DNA from 2 places in the Lelliottia sp. RD5 genome. Region 1 is predicted to be linked to the other one. Evidence: predicted binding sites of a transcription regulator. Region 1 holds the regulator's gene; the other holds the start of a gene.
What was found. The regulator Fur, encoded in region 1, represses iron uptake genes when iron is present. The targets are predictions, from matches to a motif close to ATAATAATGAGAACNACTATCAA.
Positions count from the first base shown of each region.

Region 2: a site for Fur is predicted at 3,787-3,809, ahead of ftnA (non-heme ferritin). Genes of this name have one in related genera too.

Region 1 covers NZ_JBVYHQ010000001.1:1,470,213-1,478,367, forward strand. Annotated here, with positions in the region: gene pgm (phosphoglucomutase (alpha-D-glucose-1,6-bisphosphate-dependent)) at 1-1,465, opposite strand, end outside; gene seqA (replication initiation negative regulator SeqA) at 1,490-2,032, opposite strand; gene ybfF (esterase) at 2,216-2,989, shown strand; gene ybfE (LexA regulated protein) at 3,118-3,405, shown strand; gene fldA (flavodoxin FldA) at 3,563-4,093, shown strand; gene fur (ferric iron uptake transcriptional regulator) at 4,385-4,831, shown strand; gene chiQ (ChiQ/YbfN family lipoprotein) at 4,966-5,295, opposite strand; gene chiP (chitoporin ChiP) at 5,349-6,746, opposite strand; gene glnS (glutamine--tRNA ligase) at 7,188-8,155, opposite strand, start outside.
Region 2 covers NZ_JBVYHQ010000003.1:623,490-631,644, reverse strand. Annotated here, with positions in the region: gene AC0LWE_RS14065 (MFS transporter) at 1-177, shown strand, start outside; gene AC0LWE_RS14060 (RpiB/LacA/LacB family sugar-phosphate isomerase) at 229-867, opposite strand; gene AC0LWE_RS14055 (HD domain-containing phosphohydrolase) at 1,289-3,292, shown strand; gene yecR (YecR family lipoprotein) at 3,397-3,735, shown strand; gene ftnA (non-heme ferritin) at 3,954-4,451, shown strand; gene AC0LWE_RS14040 (YecH family metal-binding protein) at 4,482-4,721, opposite strand; gene AC0LWE_RS14035 (hypothetical protein) at 4,789-5,130, opposite strand; gene tyrP (tyrosine transporter TyrP) at 5,380-6,591, shown strand; gene AC0LWE_RS14025 (YecA/YgfB family protein) at 6,632-7,300, opposite strand; gene AC0LWE_RS14020 (branched-chain amino acid ABC transporter substrate-binding protein) at 7,778-8,155, shown strand, end outside.

The DNA.
Region 1 (8,155 bases):
CGTTACCTGGCGCCGCCGTCAAACGTGCGGTGATCGGGTCACCCGCCAGCGTGCTCGCGCTCACCATCTCTGGAGAGAGCTTAGACAACGCCGCTTTCTGAGCCGAGGTTGCACTCGCCTGAATACGGTTGTAGCTCGGCGCACCAAACCGCGCAGCCAGCTCATTGTAATGTTCCTGCGGATTTTTACCGGTGACGGCCGTGATTTCCGCCGCCAGCAGGCACATGATGATCCCGTCTTTATCGGTCGACCACGGTGTGCCGTCGAAACGCAGGAAGGAAGCGCCCGCGCTCTCTTCGCCGCCAAAACCGAAGCTGCCGTCATGCAGACCGTCAACGAACCATTTGAAACCTACCGGCACTTCCACAAGCCGTCGGCCCAGATCGTTCACCACGCGGTCAATCATCGCAGATGACACCAGCGTTTTACCTACCGCTACCTCTTTACCCCACTGAGGGCGATGCTGGAACAGATAGTTAATCGCCACCGCCAGATAGTGGTTTGGATTCATCAGGCCCGCAGGGGTGACGATACCGTGACGGTCATAATCCGGGTCGTTGGCAAACGCCAGATCGAATTTGTCGCGCAGCGCCAGCAGGCCGGCCATCGCGCACTCTGACGAGCAGTCCATACGGATTGCGCCGTCTTTATCCAGATGCATAAAGCGGAACGTCTGATCGACCTGATCGTTCACAATGGTCAGATCCAGCTTGTAGAACTCCGCGATGCGTTTCCAGTATTCAATACCGGAGCCACCAAGCGGATCCACGCCCAGTTTTAAACCGGCTTTCTGAATCGCTGCGATATCCACGATATCCGCCAGCCCTTCGATAAACGGCTGAACCAGATCGATCTCTTTCACGTGACCAGAAGCCATCGCGGCATCCAGAGAAATACGTTTAACACCTTTCAGACCATCCGCCAGCAGCGCGTTCGCACGGTCTTCCACCACTTTGGTGACGTTGGTATCAGCCGGGCCGCCGTTAGGTGGGTTGTATTTGATACCGCCATCATCCGGTGGATTGTGCGATGGCGTGATAACGATACCGTCCGCCTGCGCGCCGCCTTTTTTGTTGTGCACCAGAATAGCATTCGAGACCGCAGGCGTTGGCGTATAGCCGTTGTCTTCCTGGATAACGACATCCACACCATTCGCTGCCAGCACTTCCAGTACGGAGATGAAGGCCGGTTCGGACAGCGCATGAGTATCTTTACCGACGAAGCACGGACCGGTAATACCATTTTTGGCGCGTTCTTCAGCGATGGCCTGAGCAATGGCCAGAATATGCGGTTCGTTAAAGCTGTGGCGCGCCGCGCCGCCGCGGTGGCCAGACGTACCAAACTTCACTGCGTGTTCTGCGTTGCCCACTTCCGGCTTCAATACATAGTACTGAGCGGTAAGCTGAGCGACGTTAATCAAATCGCTTTGTTGCGCAGGCTGACCCGCGCGTTCGTGATTTGCCATTGCCTGGTCCTTCTTATGCAAGGGTTAAATTGTACCGCAAACCTTTTCAATCAATTCCGCCGGGAATTGCATTGATTGCATGATGTGTTCGACCATGCTGCATTTGCGTCCGGTGTTGGTATTGGTGATGACCCAATAAGGGGTACCCGGAACCTGTTTTGGTTTGGTTTGGTTACCGTTTTGAATCAGCGTCTGCTCATCCGCCGCGAAGTACACGCGCGTACGGCCGTGAAGCGACTCGGTCGCCTCTGCAAACGCTTTGTTATCCAGTGAATAAAGTGTAGTCAGCACCAGCAGAAAACGGTTAACCGCTTTCTTTTGCTCTGCATATTCGTCGGAGAGCAGCAGTTCACGCACAGCACGCACTTTGTCTTTAACCGGCGCAACGGTTTTAGCTTCCGCCACGACGTTTGACGCGCGAACCTCTTTCGAAACCGGAGTTGCAGGCTGTGAAGCGGCAGAAAATTTCAGCATGCGACGTAAAATGTCGGACGCACTCTCGCCAATATGTCGCGTGTGGCTGGCAATATACGCATAGAGCTCATCATCAACTTCGATTGTTTTCATCTTAATCCAGTGCAATATCTTATCTGAATACAAGTCGTTGGGATTATAGGGGCTAATCCCAACCGCGGATAGGGTCAAGCCAGGGTGGCGGCAAAAGTCAGAATAAACTGGATCCTTGCAGCCGGGCGGCAGAATGGTCAACATAATACCCTAACCTGACATACGTAAAAAAAGAACTTTGCCATGAAATTGAATAGCCGAGCGCAATCTGCACAATCGCCGAACAATAATTCTCCCATCGTACTGGTTCACGGGCTTTTTGGCAGCCTCGATAATTTGGGCGTGCTCGCGCGCGATCTGGTTACCGATCACAATATTCTGCAGGTCGATATGCGCAACCATGGGGTTTCACCGCGCGATCCAGAGATGACGTATGCGGCGATGGCCCAGGATCTGCTGGATACGCTCGATGCGAATAACATCGAAAAAGCGACGCTGATTGGCCATTCAATGGGCGGTAAAGCGGTGATGGCCCTGACGGCGATTGCGCCAGAGCGTATTAACCAGCTGGTGGTGATTGATGTGGCACCTGTGGATTACGATGTGCGTCGCCACGACGAAATTTTTGCGGCGATCAATGCCGTCACTGAAGCCAATGCGAAAACCCGTCAGCAGGCTGCGGCGATTATGCGCGAGCATTTAGATGAAGAAGGCGTGGTGCAGTTTCTGCTGAAGTCGTTCGTCGAGGGCGCGTGGCGGTTTAACGTCCCGGTTCTGTGGGATCAATACGATAACATTGTTGGCTGGCAGCCAATTCCAGCCTGGCAGGCCCCTACGCTCTTTATTCGCGGCGGCAATTCACCGTATGTCACAGAAGCCTATCGCGATACGCTGCTGGCGCAATTCCCGCAGGCGCGTGCGCATGTGATTGCCGGTGCAGGCCACTGGGTTCACGCCGAAAAACCGGACGCGGTGCTGCGCGCCATCCGCCGTTATCTCTCTGAGAACGCGATTTGATTAAAATGTCAGCGACTGGACACCTGTTGGCCTCCAGTCGTTGGCGTGCTGATATCAGTAATGTATGATGTCGCGCTCATCGCCCCGGCAATAGCAGGGCCGCTCGTTTTCCCCGAAGTCTCTGAATCATGGCCAAAGAACAAACGGACCGTACGACATTAGATCTGTTCGCGACTGAACGTCGACCGGGACGACCTAAAACCAATCCGCTTTCGCGCGATGAACAGTTGCGCATCAATAAGCGAAACCAGCTTAAACGCGACAAAAGTCGTGGGCTTAAACGCGTCGAGTTAAAACTCAATGCGGACGCAGTCGACGCCCTAAGCGAACTGGCTGAGGCCCGTGAAATCAGCCGCAGCGAGCTGATCGAAGAGATGCTTATGCTGCAACTGCAGGCATTGCGCCATTCACAGTAAAAGTCTGAAAAATCGCCCTTACCCCACTTTCATGTAGCACAGAGTGCAGTCCCGCGTGATAGCTGTTTCCGCTGACTTCTCTGTTCTGCTATGATTGCCCTTATCCGTGGACAATTTGTGCCACCATACCATTAAGTTTCAAGAGGTTATTTTACTCATGGCAATCATCGGCATTTTCTTCGGCAGCGATACCGGTAATACCGAAAACATCGCAAAAAACATTCAAAAACAGCTAGGTAAAGACGTTGCCGACGTCCATGACATTGCGAAGAGCAGTAAAGAAGATCTCGAAGGTTACGATATTCTGCTGCTGGGCATTCCAACCTGGTACTACGGCGAAGCACAGTGTGACTGGGACGATTTCTTCCCAACGCTGGAAGAAGTCGACTTTAACGGTAAGCTGGTCGCGCTGTTCGGTTGCGGTGACCAGGAAGATTACGCAGAGTACTTCTGTGATGCGCTGGGCACCATTCGCGACATCATCGAACCGCGCGGCGCGGCGATTGTCGGTCATTGGCCAACGGCGGGTTATCACTTTGAAGCGTCTAAAGGCCTTGCGGATGACGATCATTTTGTGGGCCTGGCGATTGACGAAGACCGTCAACCAGAACTCACCGCAGAACGCGTAGACAAATGGGTTAAGCAGATCCGCGAAGAACTTCACCTCGACGATATCCTGAATGCCTGATTGATCGTGCGGCGCTGCAAAACTGTTGCGCCGCATTGATAGGTAATTCCAATTAAAATAATTGCTACAAATTTTTAACTTTTGCTTTCATACCTGTACAATATCCCAGGTTAAAGTGGATGCCTTCGCTCAACTTTGTTGGCGATACCACGTTTTTATAAGCATACTTTGCTTGAGACTTGCAGTTTTCATTTAGGCATGGCAGTTCTATAATGAAACGCATTATCCCAAGTGCATTTTCTGTCACTTCTTCTTTAGAAGTGAATCGTTTAGCAACAGGACAGATTCCGCATGACTGACAACAATACCGCATTAAAGAAGGCTGGCCTGAAAGTTACGCTTCCTCGTTTAAAAATTCTGGAAGTACTGCAAGGGCCGGACAATCACCATGTCAGTGCGGAAGACTTGTATAAACGTCTGATCGACATGGGCGAAGAGATTGGCCTGGCGACCGTTTATCGCGTTCTGAACCAATTTGATGACGCCGGGATTGTCACCCGTCATAATTTTGAAGGCGGTAAATCCGTTTTCGAACTGACACAACAGCATCACCACGATCACCTCATCTGCCTGGATTGCGGCAAGGTGATTGAATTTAGCGATGAATCTATCGAATCTCGTCAGCGTGAGATTGCCACTCGTCATGGTATCCGTCTGACCAACCACAGCCTGTACCTCTACGGTCACTGTGCTGAAGGCGATTGCCGCGAAAACGATCACGCGCACGACACCAAATAATCGTCTTGCATACTCTGAGCCAACCTGACGGTTGGCTTTTTTTTGCCTGCTAGACCTGCTAAAAATAAAAAACCCGGTTGTGCGCCATCCAACTCGCATCAGGATGGCGCACAACCGGGCGTGGCAAAAGAGAATTACTTAGTGTTATTGCTGCGAATCTCCTGCCAGATCTTGTCACAACGCTTTGCCACTTCCTGATCATTGCCGGTTTGACGCGCCTGAATACAGGCCTGGTAATCCAGCACCCGCACATTTTCCTGCGTCGCAAACTGCTCGTGCGCTTTCTCTTTTTTCAGCACATTCAGCACGCTCTGGCAGGCTTCAATTTTTTCTGGCGATCCTTCGGCGGTGTTAATACAGGCGCTGTAGGCCTCTTTCAGTCGTGAGTCTTCTTTTGGTGCTTGCGGCTGTGCGCAGGCGACCAGTCCCGATGCAAGCATCGCGACGATAACACATTTTTTCAACATATCAGTCTCCATTCCGGCGGGATGGGGGAATCATCCCGCCGGCGTGTTCATCAGAAAATGGTGAAGGGTGCGATGACCATGAATTTCACGTCACGCTCGTCCTGGAAGATGTTGCCGTAACCGCCCGAGTAGCTTGGAATGTCGGAATGGTTGTCGTATTGAGTGAAGTGCAGTTTAAACATCGTGCCCTTCGCGCGACCGTCCTGAAGGGTGTAGATGGCATCGAGGCTGTATGAGGATTCTTTCAGGCGATAGTTCGGATCGTAGTAAGCGTCCGGCGTCGCCATATCCGCAGGTTTTGCGTCCCATGCATACGCGTAAGATGCGCCAACTGCCCAGCCCGGCAGATTCCAGTTTTTCAGGTCATACATGGCACCGAAGAATACGGCTTTCTCGCCATCGGCGTTGAAATCCGAACGGTTATCCCACCAGATATCCAGGCGACCATTTGAAGATGCGTAGGTCGGCGTCATACGCTGCAGGAAGTAGCCCTGCTGACCTTCGGCCTTCACGTATGTCCCTTCCAGGCGTAAATCAACCTGCCCGATTTTGTAGCCAAAGGTCAGCGCCTGAAGCCATGCCGTGCCGTCATACAGATCGTTCACACCGCCATCGCTGACTTTGTCACGCGTACCGTAGAACTGATAACTGGTCGACAGCGGGCCGCCAACGATATCGAATTTATAGCTGGCTTTGGCGAAGTACTGATCCACGTATCCTTCTGCCTGACCAAACGCCGCTTCCAGCACTAAATCGTTTTTAAAGTCATATTTCGCCCCTAACGAGTGGAGATACTCGACTTTGGTTTTCTTGTCATTCTGGTAGAACTTGTCCATCTCAAGGTGCCATGGCGCTTTATATTCGTTGGTCCACATATAGGAGAAACTCAACGCGCCCGCATCGCCATAGTCAAAGTTTGCTCCGGCTTCAGCGCCCTGATACGTCCCTGGCATAAAGCTCCAGTGTGGGGCTAACAGCGTCTGACCGGTTGGCTGAATATAGCCACCGCGTGCCCAAACCGGACCGTATTTGAATTTAGCGGCCGCTTTGTAGAGGCTGATTCCACTCTTATCACCCGACCAGTCTTCTTTGTAGGCTTTGTTACTGGAGGAGAACGCAATTTCGTTCGGGTGGGCGCTGTCGCCATTTTCCGCCATCTCGATGGCAGTAAACGCCGCAATATCCAGCCCGAACATGTCCGCAGCGTAACCAGACTGGAAATCAAGATTGGCGTTCCAGGTGGAATGGGACAGGTTGGTTTTGTATTTGTCTTCGGTGACGTCTTTACGGTCACGTTCACGCTGCCAGTAATAGATACCGCCCGTGAGCGTGGAATCATCGATAAAGCCTGCTGCCTGAGCCTGCGGAGAAGCGATAAAGCCAGACATTGCTGTCACACCGGCAATAGCCAGCGCCAGCGCACTACGTTTGCCACTGAACGTACGCATAGTTGTTCCTCTTTGACGAATTAAAGCGCCTTAAACGGCGAAAAATCTAAAAAGACCAAACGGTCAGGGGTAGTTATAAATACCCTCGAATTAACTACCGTCTGTAGACTATTTTTCGCGACGCGAATTATCAATGCTTTTCAGTGGGCAAAATGCAGGATTATGACGAAGTGCACATAATTGGTAGTGATTTGTAACATATACATCAGGAAGGGTTTTGTCATTAAAAAATCAACTAAATTCAATCACTAATAATTATTGATAGCGATTACACCGTTTTATTCTACTCTTCTCATACGCATCAAATTTTATTTAATAAAATAAGTAGCAGCTCATTGACCTTATTTTTAGGCATCTTTTTTTTCGATGAAATACTAACAGCCTGATCGACAAGCAAAAAAAACGCCGCAATATGCGGCGTTTGTCTCTCATTGACCTGGATTACTCGCCAGCTTTCGCCCAGGTGTCACGCAGACCGACCGTACGGTTAAAGACCAGTTTGGTAGCGGTTGCATAACGGCTGTCGAGACAGAAGTAGCCTTCACGCTCAAACTGGTAAGCCTTGCCGGCTTCAGCATTTTTCAGTGACGGCTCAGCGTAGCCCTGTTTGATCAGCAGTGATTCCGGATTGATCGTCGCCAGGAAATCTTCCGCAGCGCCCGGATTCGGCACGCTGAACAGACGATCGTAAAGACGAATTTCAACCGGCAGCGCGTGCGCAGCGCTGACCCAGTGAATAACGCCTTTCACTTTACGGCCATCCGCCGGATCTTTGCTGAGGGTTTCGGCGTCATAGCTGCAGAAAATCGTCGTGATATTGCCTTCTGCGTCCTTTTCTACGCGTTCAGCTTTGATCACGTAGGCATTGCGCAGGCGCACTTCTTTGCCCATCACCAGACGTTTGTACTGTTTGTTGGCTTCTTCGCGGAAATCGGCGCGGTCGATCCAGAGTTCTGCGCTGAATGGCACTTCGCGGCTACCCATTTCCGGTTTGCTCGGATGGTTAGGCATCGTCACCAGCTCGCTTTCGCCCTGCGGATAGTTTTCGATAACCAGTTTAACCGGATCGATAACGGCCATTGCGCGCGGCGCGTTTTCGTTCAAATCTTCGCGAATACAGGATTCCAGCGACGCCATCTCGATGGTGTTGTCTTGCTTGGTCACGCCGATACGCTTGATGAATTCGCGGATAGAGGAGGCGCTGTAACCACGGCGACGCAGACCGGAAATGGTCGGCATACGCGGGTCATCCCAGCCTTCAACGTGCTTGTCTGTCACCAGCAGGTTCAGCTTACGCTTAGACATCACGGTGTATTCCAGATTCAGACGAGAGAACTCGTACTGACGCGGATGCACAGGAATGGTGATGTTATCCAGCACCCAGTCGTACAGACGACGGTTGTCCTGGA
Region 2 (8,155 bases), on a different contig from region 1:
GGTGCGATTGGGATTCGTATTGGTGAGAAAATGAGCGATGCGTTAGGTATGGCTGCGATACCCGGTCTGAGCTTCCGGCTGGCCTTTGTCGCTATCGCCTTAATCTGCCTGATCGGAATGTTTGATACGCTAAGCCTGACCAAAGATGCAGGCAGCGCGGTATCGAAAAAACGATAATAAAAAAGCCAGCGCGATGCTGGCTTTTCGTCTTAGCGACTTATAGTAAGATTAACCGACGATACCGCGAACAAAGGCTTCAATCTCTTTGTCCTGGCAGTTTTCAAAGAAACACTGCTGGAAGCGCTGGCCTGACACGGCGGTTTTCACCAGTTCCGGGTCGATTGCGCGCAGTGTATCCAGATAGTTGTCCTTCACAACGGCGGCTTTAACCTGATTCAGGATACCGGCATTACGGACCTGTGGCTCTTTACGCTCCGGTGGATAACCTTCGCCTTTACGGCCAGTGAATGCTTTTTCAAAGATAAAGCGCACGTTCAGTTCCGCGCCCCAACCAAAGCCTTTGGCAAACGGCAGCGCCAGTGCGTTACCGTTGTTGATCTGGGCAAACAGGAAGGCATCAGCCGGATCGATACAGTAGCCGCAGTTCACGCCAGGATGGATGTTCAGGGACATCAACGCGCCCTGGCCGGTGCCGCAGCCGGTCACGACGAAGTCAACAGCCTTAGAATTGATCAGGATGCTGGCCATGATGCCCAGGTGGATGTACGTCAGGTGATGATCGTTCTCATCACTCATCCCCACGTTAAACACCGGGAAGCCTTTTTCGTCGGCTACGCCTTTCAATTCATTAAGAATAATGGCGTTTTTCCCCGCCTGGCTGTTTTCCATCATCAGTGCAATTTTCATTCTTCATCTCCTGAATGCGATGCGGGTTGTCCCGCCACAGATAGCTCGTCCACTCAACTCTACTATCTGGCAAACATACTTTCAAATTAACTGAAAAAATGTTTTAAAAAATTAAGGTGACTTCACACATTTCTGTTTTGACGGTGCAAATTTATGCGTGCGCATAAAGTGACGAAATTTGTACTCGCGAATCCGTCAGTTAGCTAGACTGCATTTTAAAGACCATAAAATCCTTTGGGGAACACCTGTGAATATGCGCCGCCGGAAGCCTCGCATCGCATTGCTAATCGGGATAATTATCCTTTATGGCCTGTTCTGGGCAAGAATAACGTTTGCACAACCCTCCCCTCAATCAAACCCTGTTCCCATCTGGATTTATGATGCCGACAGTTTTGAATACTGGCGCACTCCCCAGGGCGAAATGCAGGGTTTCTATCCCGAACTTATCCGCGCGATTAACCTTAAATATGACACACATCTGGAACTCAAGCCGATAGGTGGGCCTGAAATCGGACAGCGTTTTAATGCCGACAGCTACGGCGTGTATGCAGGCGTTCTGCGAACGGAGTCGAGGGCGCGCACCAAAATCCTCTCATCACAGTTGTTTATCAATGAAGTGGTAGCTGCCAGCCCATCGATGTGGGTGAATACTGCAGAAGAGCTGGCTAACGCTCGCGTTCTGTTTCGCCAGAATGATGCGACGCTTGAGAGCGTACAAAAGCGTTATCCGGATCTGACGTTTCGCTCAATTCACCTAGTCGCCACCAGCGAAGAAGCCTTCCGCTTACTGAGCGAGCGTAAAGCAGACTTCTACATCAATGACGCCAGTGAGATGGAAAACACCCAGCGCTACTACCTGCTCTCCCATCCTTTTCCTGAACTGCGTATCCCCGTGGTGCTAGCATTCAGCCCGGAGCTGCGCGATTTACGTGAAAAGGTAAATACCTTTATTGGTGAGTGGTACCGCAGCGGGGCGTTACGCCAGGCGCTGGAGGAGAGTAAGCGACAATACCTTCTCAGTCGTATTGTTATTTCAAATGATGAAAAAGCCTGGCTTGCCAATAATCATCTGGAAATCTGGTTACCTAAAAATGAAAACTTTGCGCCGATAATCTGGAAAGACAACCGTGGTTACCAGGGAACCGCGATCAATATGATTAATGACATGCGCGAATTACTCGGCATGGAAGTGGATGTTCATTTTATTGATAATTATGCCGAAACGCTGGACAAACAGCGCTGGCCTGTTCGTCTTGTTGATGTCGCCGAAAGCAGCAATACCGAGCATGCAGCAGGTCGAATTGGGCCGGACATTGCCTGGCACAACGTCTATTACAATCGAATCAAACAGCCATTTTTGTGGGATGAGGAAAGTATTCGCAGCCAGCGTGTCGGCGTGCTGGAGGGATCGTTCTCCGCCCGCTATTTACAGGAACGATTCGGTAATGACGTCGTTATCGTGACACAACACAGCCTTAACGGCCTGATCGATGCCATCGAAAACAACAAAATTGACTATATTCTGGGCGATTTAAGTTCGCTGGAGTCGACGCTTCGCGGCAATGAGTTGTTCCGGGGCGTGCTAAAAGTGGCTGGCATCACGCGATCTGAGTTTATTGTCGGCCCCTGGGTTCAGCCCGATCACCCTCTCTTTCACCTGCTCACTCAGATTCACCGCCTCTCCAGCTTCCGTACGCAACTGGAGCGCCAGGAAGAACCTGATTTCTTTCCTGATTTAACCAAAAACACGCTGAAAATAGTCAGCGTCATTTTGCTTGTGACGGCGCTGTTTAGCCTGTTTATGCTGATAATGATGCGCCGCCATATAAAAGAGAATCGGTTAATCAATCGCAATATTGTGCAGGCGCTGGAAAAGGTCAACCGCGCGCACGATGACGAGACCGGAAGCCATATCCAGCGCGTCGCGAAATACTGCGTAATGATGGCTCGCGAGCTGAAATTGTCCCGCAAAATGATCGCAGACATTGAGCATTTCGCTTCGCTGCATGATGTCGGGAAAATCGCCGTCCCCGACCGCATTTTGCGCAAGCAGGGGCCGCTAACGCCTCAAGAATTCAGCGAAATGAAACTGCATACGACGAAAGGCTATATGATCATTCAGGGCCTGGCGCTGGGTCCGGTCGCGGAAAATATTATTCACTTCCATCACGAAAAATGGGACGGCAGCGGCTATCCCGAGGGGCTTCGCGGCGAGAATATTCCGCTAGAAGCACGCATCCTGGCGTTGGCGGATGTGTACGACGCATTACGGCAAAAACGCGTGTACAAACCCGCATTTACTCACGAACAGGCGTGCGAGGTGATCTTTGATGGCGCTGGACGCCACTTCGATCCGCAACTCATTGCGTTATTCCGCAAACACCATCTCAAGTTTCGCACGATATTTGACAGTCTGGCGGATTAAGCCCCGCCTTCGCGAAGAGAAAGAGCGGATTGGCTGGCTATTCCAGGCATTGCACGCCGGATCAGACGGTAGGATAGAGTGTTTTCAATGACTCAGAGCGAAATATGAAGAGATTATTCCTTGCAGGCGCGCTTATGTTGCTCGCGGGTTGTAATGTGACCCGCCAGGCTGAAGTGAACAGCGTGGACAGCACCAGCGGCGTTGTCAGGCTCAATATGGGTCAGGCAATACTGCAAAATAGCCATTATGATGATTACGTGACTAACGGTACGGCGACACGTGAATGCCAGGCAATGGGTTATGCGACCGCTTCAGCCTATGGCCAGCCGATAAAAACCTGCACTGTTGTCAGCGGTTCGCTGTGCCTGAATGAAAGCGTGACTATCCAGTACAAATGCCAGGGTTACGCGATTAGTCCCTCGGCAAAGCAAACCTACTATTAATACCTACTATTAATAATAGTGCTGCCAGAATAGCGCTGGCAGCATATTCAAATAAGAAACAGAACAATTCTCATTAAAATATTAACCATTGCCAATGCGTTTTATTCCCATTCGTATTTTAAATAAATAATATCTTTATTTTACCTTTTGCAAATAATTTAATAACAAATTATAGTGGCGCTCTGCCCGACTCATAAATAATTATATGGAGCTGCACTATGCTGAAAACTGAAATGATCGATAAGCTCAACGAGCAAATGAACCTTGAGCTTTTTTCATCCCTGCTTTATCAACAGATGAGTGCCTGGTGTAGCTTCCACAGTTTTGAAGGCGCAGCCGCATTTCTGCGTCGTCACGCTCAGGAAGAGATGACGCACATGCAGCGTCTGTTTGATTATCTGGCCGATACCGGCAGTCTGCCGCGCATTAATCCTGTTGCATCCCCTTTCGCGGAGTACGCCTCTCTGGATGAATTGTTCCGCGCAACGTACGAACATGAACAGCTGATCACGCAAAAAATTAATGAATTAACCCACGCTGCGATGATTGGTCAGGATTATCCAACCTTTAATTTCCTGCAGTGGTATGTGGCAGAACAACACGAAGAAGAGAAATTGTTTAAATCTGTTCTGGATAAATTGTCACTGGTGGGTAAATCTGGCGAAGGTCTGTACTTTATTGATAAAGAGCTTTCCACGCTCGACACCCAGAATTAATTTTAAAAGGGAGCCTGCTGGCTCCCTTTTTTAATGCTGACATATTTTACTTTGGTGCGTAGAAAACCCTTCCGATAAGGGAATAAATTTACCTTTATTCTTCAGGAATTCCACGAGCTGCGCGGCCGTCATATTCTCCGCAGAACACGTATGGAAACGCGCACTTTCACCGAATCGCGTATGGATAACCTGAATCAGACTGGTTTCTGAATATTGCTCATCAGATTCCAGCATCATATTGAGCACTTCATGCCCGTGAATTGACGTCATAACCCCTCCAGAAAGAAAGGCACAGACTACACGCGAAGTCGGCCTCACGCCTTGCGCTGGCACAGGTTTACATGCACCCGGCACAGCTGGTGCATCGCCAGTCATGAGGATTAATCGCCTGATAAAAGGCGCGATAGTTGACGCTTTCGAGCGGAATACCGTTGTCGAAGAACAGGTCGGTGAGCCACTCGACGTTTTCAATTATCCACTCATCCTCTTTCAAACCCTGGGCAAAAATCTCATCGTCCGGATCCATAATGTTGTAGATCGCCCACGTCCCCATATCTTTTTCACGACGCGGCTCAGGCAATTCAAGTGCCTCACCGTTGTAGTGAATAATCCAGTGTCCGTGACACAGTAAATTGCCCGAACGACTCCATACGGCCTGAAAGGGATTATCCCCTGCCATCAGCTTCTCACTTTTGTTGATTATTTATATTTACTGTTTAAGGTACGCCTGATTTTCGCGCGAAAGTATTGCCCTTATGAAGTAGGCAAAACCCTCAAAAGTATCAGCCAGTTGCCCTAAATATCGCACCAAGCCGAAATCGTAAATATTTTATTACACCACTTGTAACGGTGATTTGACGAAGTGGTGCTTTTCACTTACTCTGCGCCGCAGAATGGGTTGCGATTTGTTGTTGCGGTAGAGGAAAGCGTGAGAAACAGAACTCTGGGAAGTATTTTTATCGTCGCAGGCACGACGATTGGCGCAGGAATGCTGGCGATGCCGCTGGCCGCTGCCGGTGTCGGCTTTAGCGTCACGTTACTGCTTTTAGGCTGCCTGTGGGCGCTGATGTGCTACACGGCATTGCTGCTGCTTGAGGTCTATCAGCACGTTCCTGCTGACACAGGGCTTGGCTCGCTGGCGGCACGCTATCTGGGCCGCTACGGTCAATGGATCACCGGTTTCAGCATGATGTTCCTGATGTACGCGCTGACCGCGGCTTATATAAGCGGCGCGGGTGAGTTGATCGCCTCAAGTGTGAATGACTGGTTTGGTACGGACATTTCCCCGGCGACCGGCGTTATCTTTTTCACCGTAATCGGTGGCGGCGTGGTATGTGTCGGGACCTCTCTTGTCGATCTGTTTAACCGTTTTCTGTTTAGCGCCAAAATTATTTTCCTGGTGGTGATGCTCGTTCTGCTTGCCCCCCACGTGCACAAAGTCAATTTACTGACACTTCCGCTTCAGCAAGGCCTGGCGCTTTCCGCCATCCCGGTGATTTTCACTTCATTTGGCTTTCACGGTAGCGTGCCGAGCATTGTGAGCTACATGAACGGTGATATCCGCAAGCTGCGTCGGGTGTTTATCATCGGCAGCGCCATTCCATTAATTGCTTATATCTTCTGGCAACTGGTGACGTTGGGCAGCATCGATTCCTCGACGTTTATCGGCTTAATGGCTGACCATTCCGGTTTGAATGGATTCCTTCAGGCGCTGCGTGAAGTGGTAGCCTCGCCGCATGTTGAGCTGGCGGTTCATCTGTTTGCCGACCTTGCGCTGGCGACCTCTTTCCTCGGCGTGGCGCTGGGTCTGTTCGATTATCTGGCGGACTTGTTCCAGCGCCGTCGCTCCGTCGGTGGCCGCATCCAGACTGGCGTTGTGACCTTCTTGCCGCCACTCGCCTTCGCGCTGTTTTATCCACGCGGATTTGTGATGGCGCTGGGGTACGCGGGCGTGGCGCTCGCCGTGCTTGCGCTGCTGCTTCCTTCCCTTCTGGCATGGAAAAGCCGTCAGCAACATCCTGACTCAGGCTATCGGGTATGGGGGGGCAAACCGCTTCTGGCAATGGTATTCACCTGCGGTATTGTGGTTATCCTGGTACAGTTTTCAATCGCAGCAGGATTGTTACCGGAAATCGGTTAAGAAAAGGGGCTCATAATGAGCCCTATTTTTATCAATGCAATTAATGCAAACAGCAGCTTTTGAATTTCTTACCGCTGCCGCACGGACAAGGATCGTTACGGCCCACTTTCGTACCATTGATGATCGGTTGCTGGGCCACGGTCACCAGCGGGTTCGCCACCCAGTAGTTATATAAACGAAGCGCCGCCGGTTTGATTCGTTCAATGCTGGCGTGATATTCGTCTTCGGTCAATTCATCCAGCTGTTCGGCATTCGCTTCCGTTCCGTGCAGCGTAATGATGTCTAAATCGGCTTTCAGCGCTTCCGGCAACGATGACCAGTCGGTCAGTGCCATCCCGCGCATATAGCCGTAACACCACTCTTCCACCACGGTGTAGCTTTTCCCGTCCACGTCGTTAACCCCGAAAACCGGTTCAAACTGATCGGGATAATCACTCAGCCGCTCAGCGATATCGTTCAAATGCTTAAAGCAGAGATCGATAAATCGGTTCATTTCGCGATCGTTTTTCCAGCGCGGAACATACTTTTGACCGCCCCACACCGCCACCAGCCAGGTATCGGGTTCAACGACTACCGGACCCGATAAAACCGCGGTAAGCATGCCGTCAAGCTCGGAAACGTCAATCACGGACGCATCCTCATGACCGTAAGACATCAACGTCTCTTCCAGCCACTCCAGTTCGTTTTCAGTTAATGGGCCTTCAGTCATTGCAGACACTCCTGATAAAAAAAGAAAACGATTTTATCACAGAATGCCCAGGGACTTCTCAACGCCAGCGTCAGGCGTGCGGCGCAGCGTGTTCAAACACCGATAACAACACCATCCTCATGGGCTTTCCTGGTGCAAAATAGCTTGAATCGTGACCGTTGCACACGTGGCGGGCATTATTGTTAATGAGATGTGATCCCCGCTGTAATTTCAGTTGATGCCGCCAGAGCGCATAAAACGGCGCTCTATACTGAAATAAGTCAAAACCCCGCAACGGGTTATCCACTCTGGCAACCATTTTGCTTAATGTTCCTGCCCGTAAAGGGTGACAGGAAATCTCGTCGTATCAGCAGGATATTGTCAGGCTCGCGTTTGTTTCGTGCATTTTGTTCTCGCTTTTGTTTTTGGATTGACTGCGCCATCTGCCTTCAGGTTTTGGTCCGTGGTGCAAAAACCTCTTTGCTAAGGAACATAATAATGTCGCTGAAATTACTCAGAAGTCCCCTTTCTCTTGTAGTAGCAGGTTGTCTGGTCACGGCATTTTCCGCTCAGGCGGATATCGTCATTGGCGTCGCGGGGCCATTCACCGGGCCAAACGCGACCTATGGCGATCAGTACTGGCATGGGGCGACTCAGGCCGCCGAAGATATCAATGCCGCCGGTGGGATCAACGGAGAAAAGATTAAGCTGGTTCAGGGTGATGACGCCTGCGAGCCTAAACAGGCCGTCTCCGTCGCTAACCGTCTGGTTGATCAGGACAAAGTCAAAGCGGTTGTCGGGCATTTTTGCTCATCGTCGACGATGCCTGCCTCCGAGGTGTACAACGATGCAGGCGTCCTGGCCATCACTCCAGGC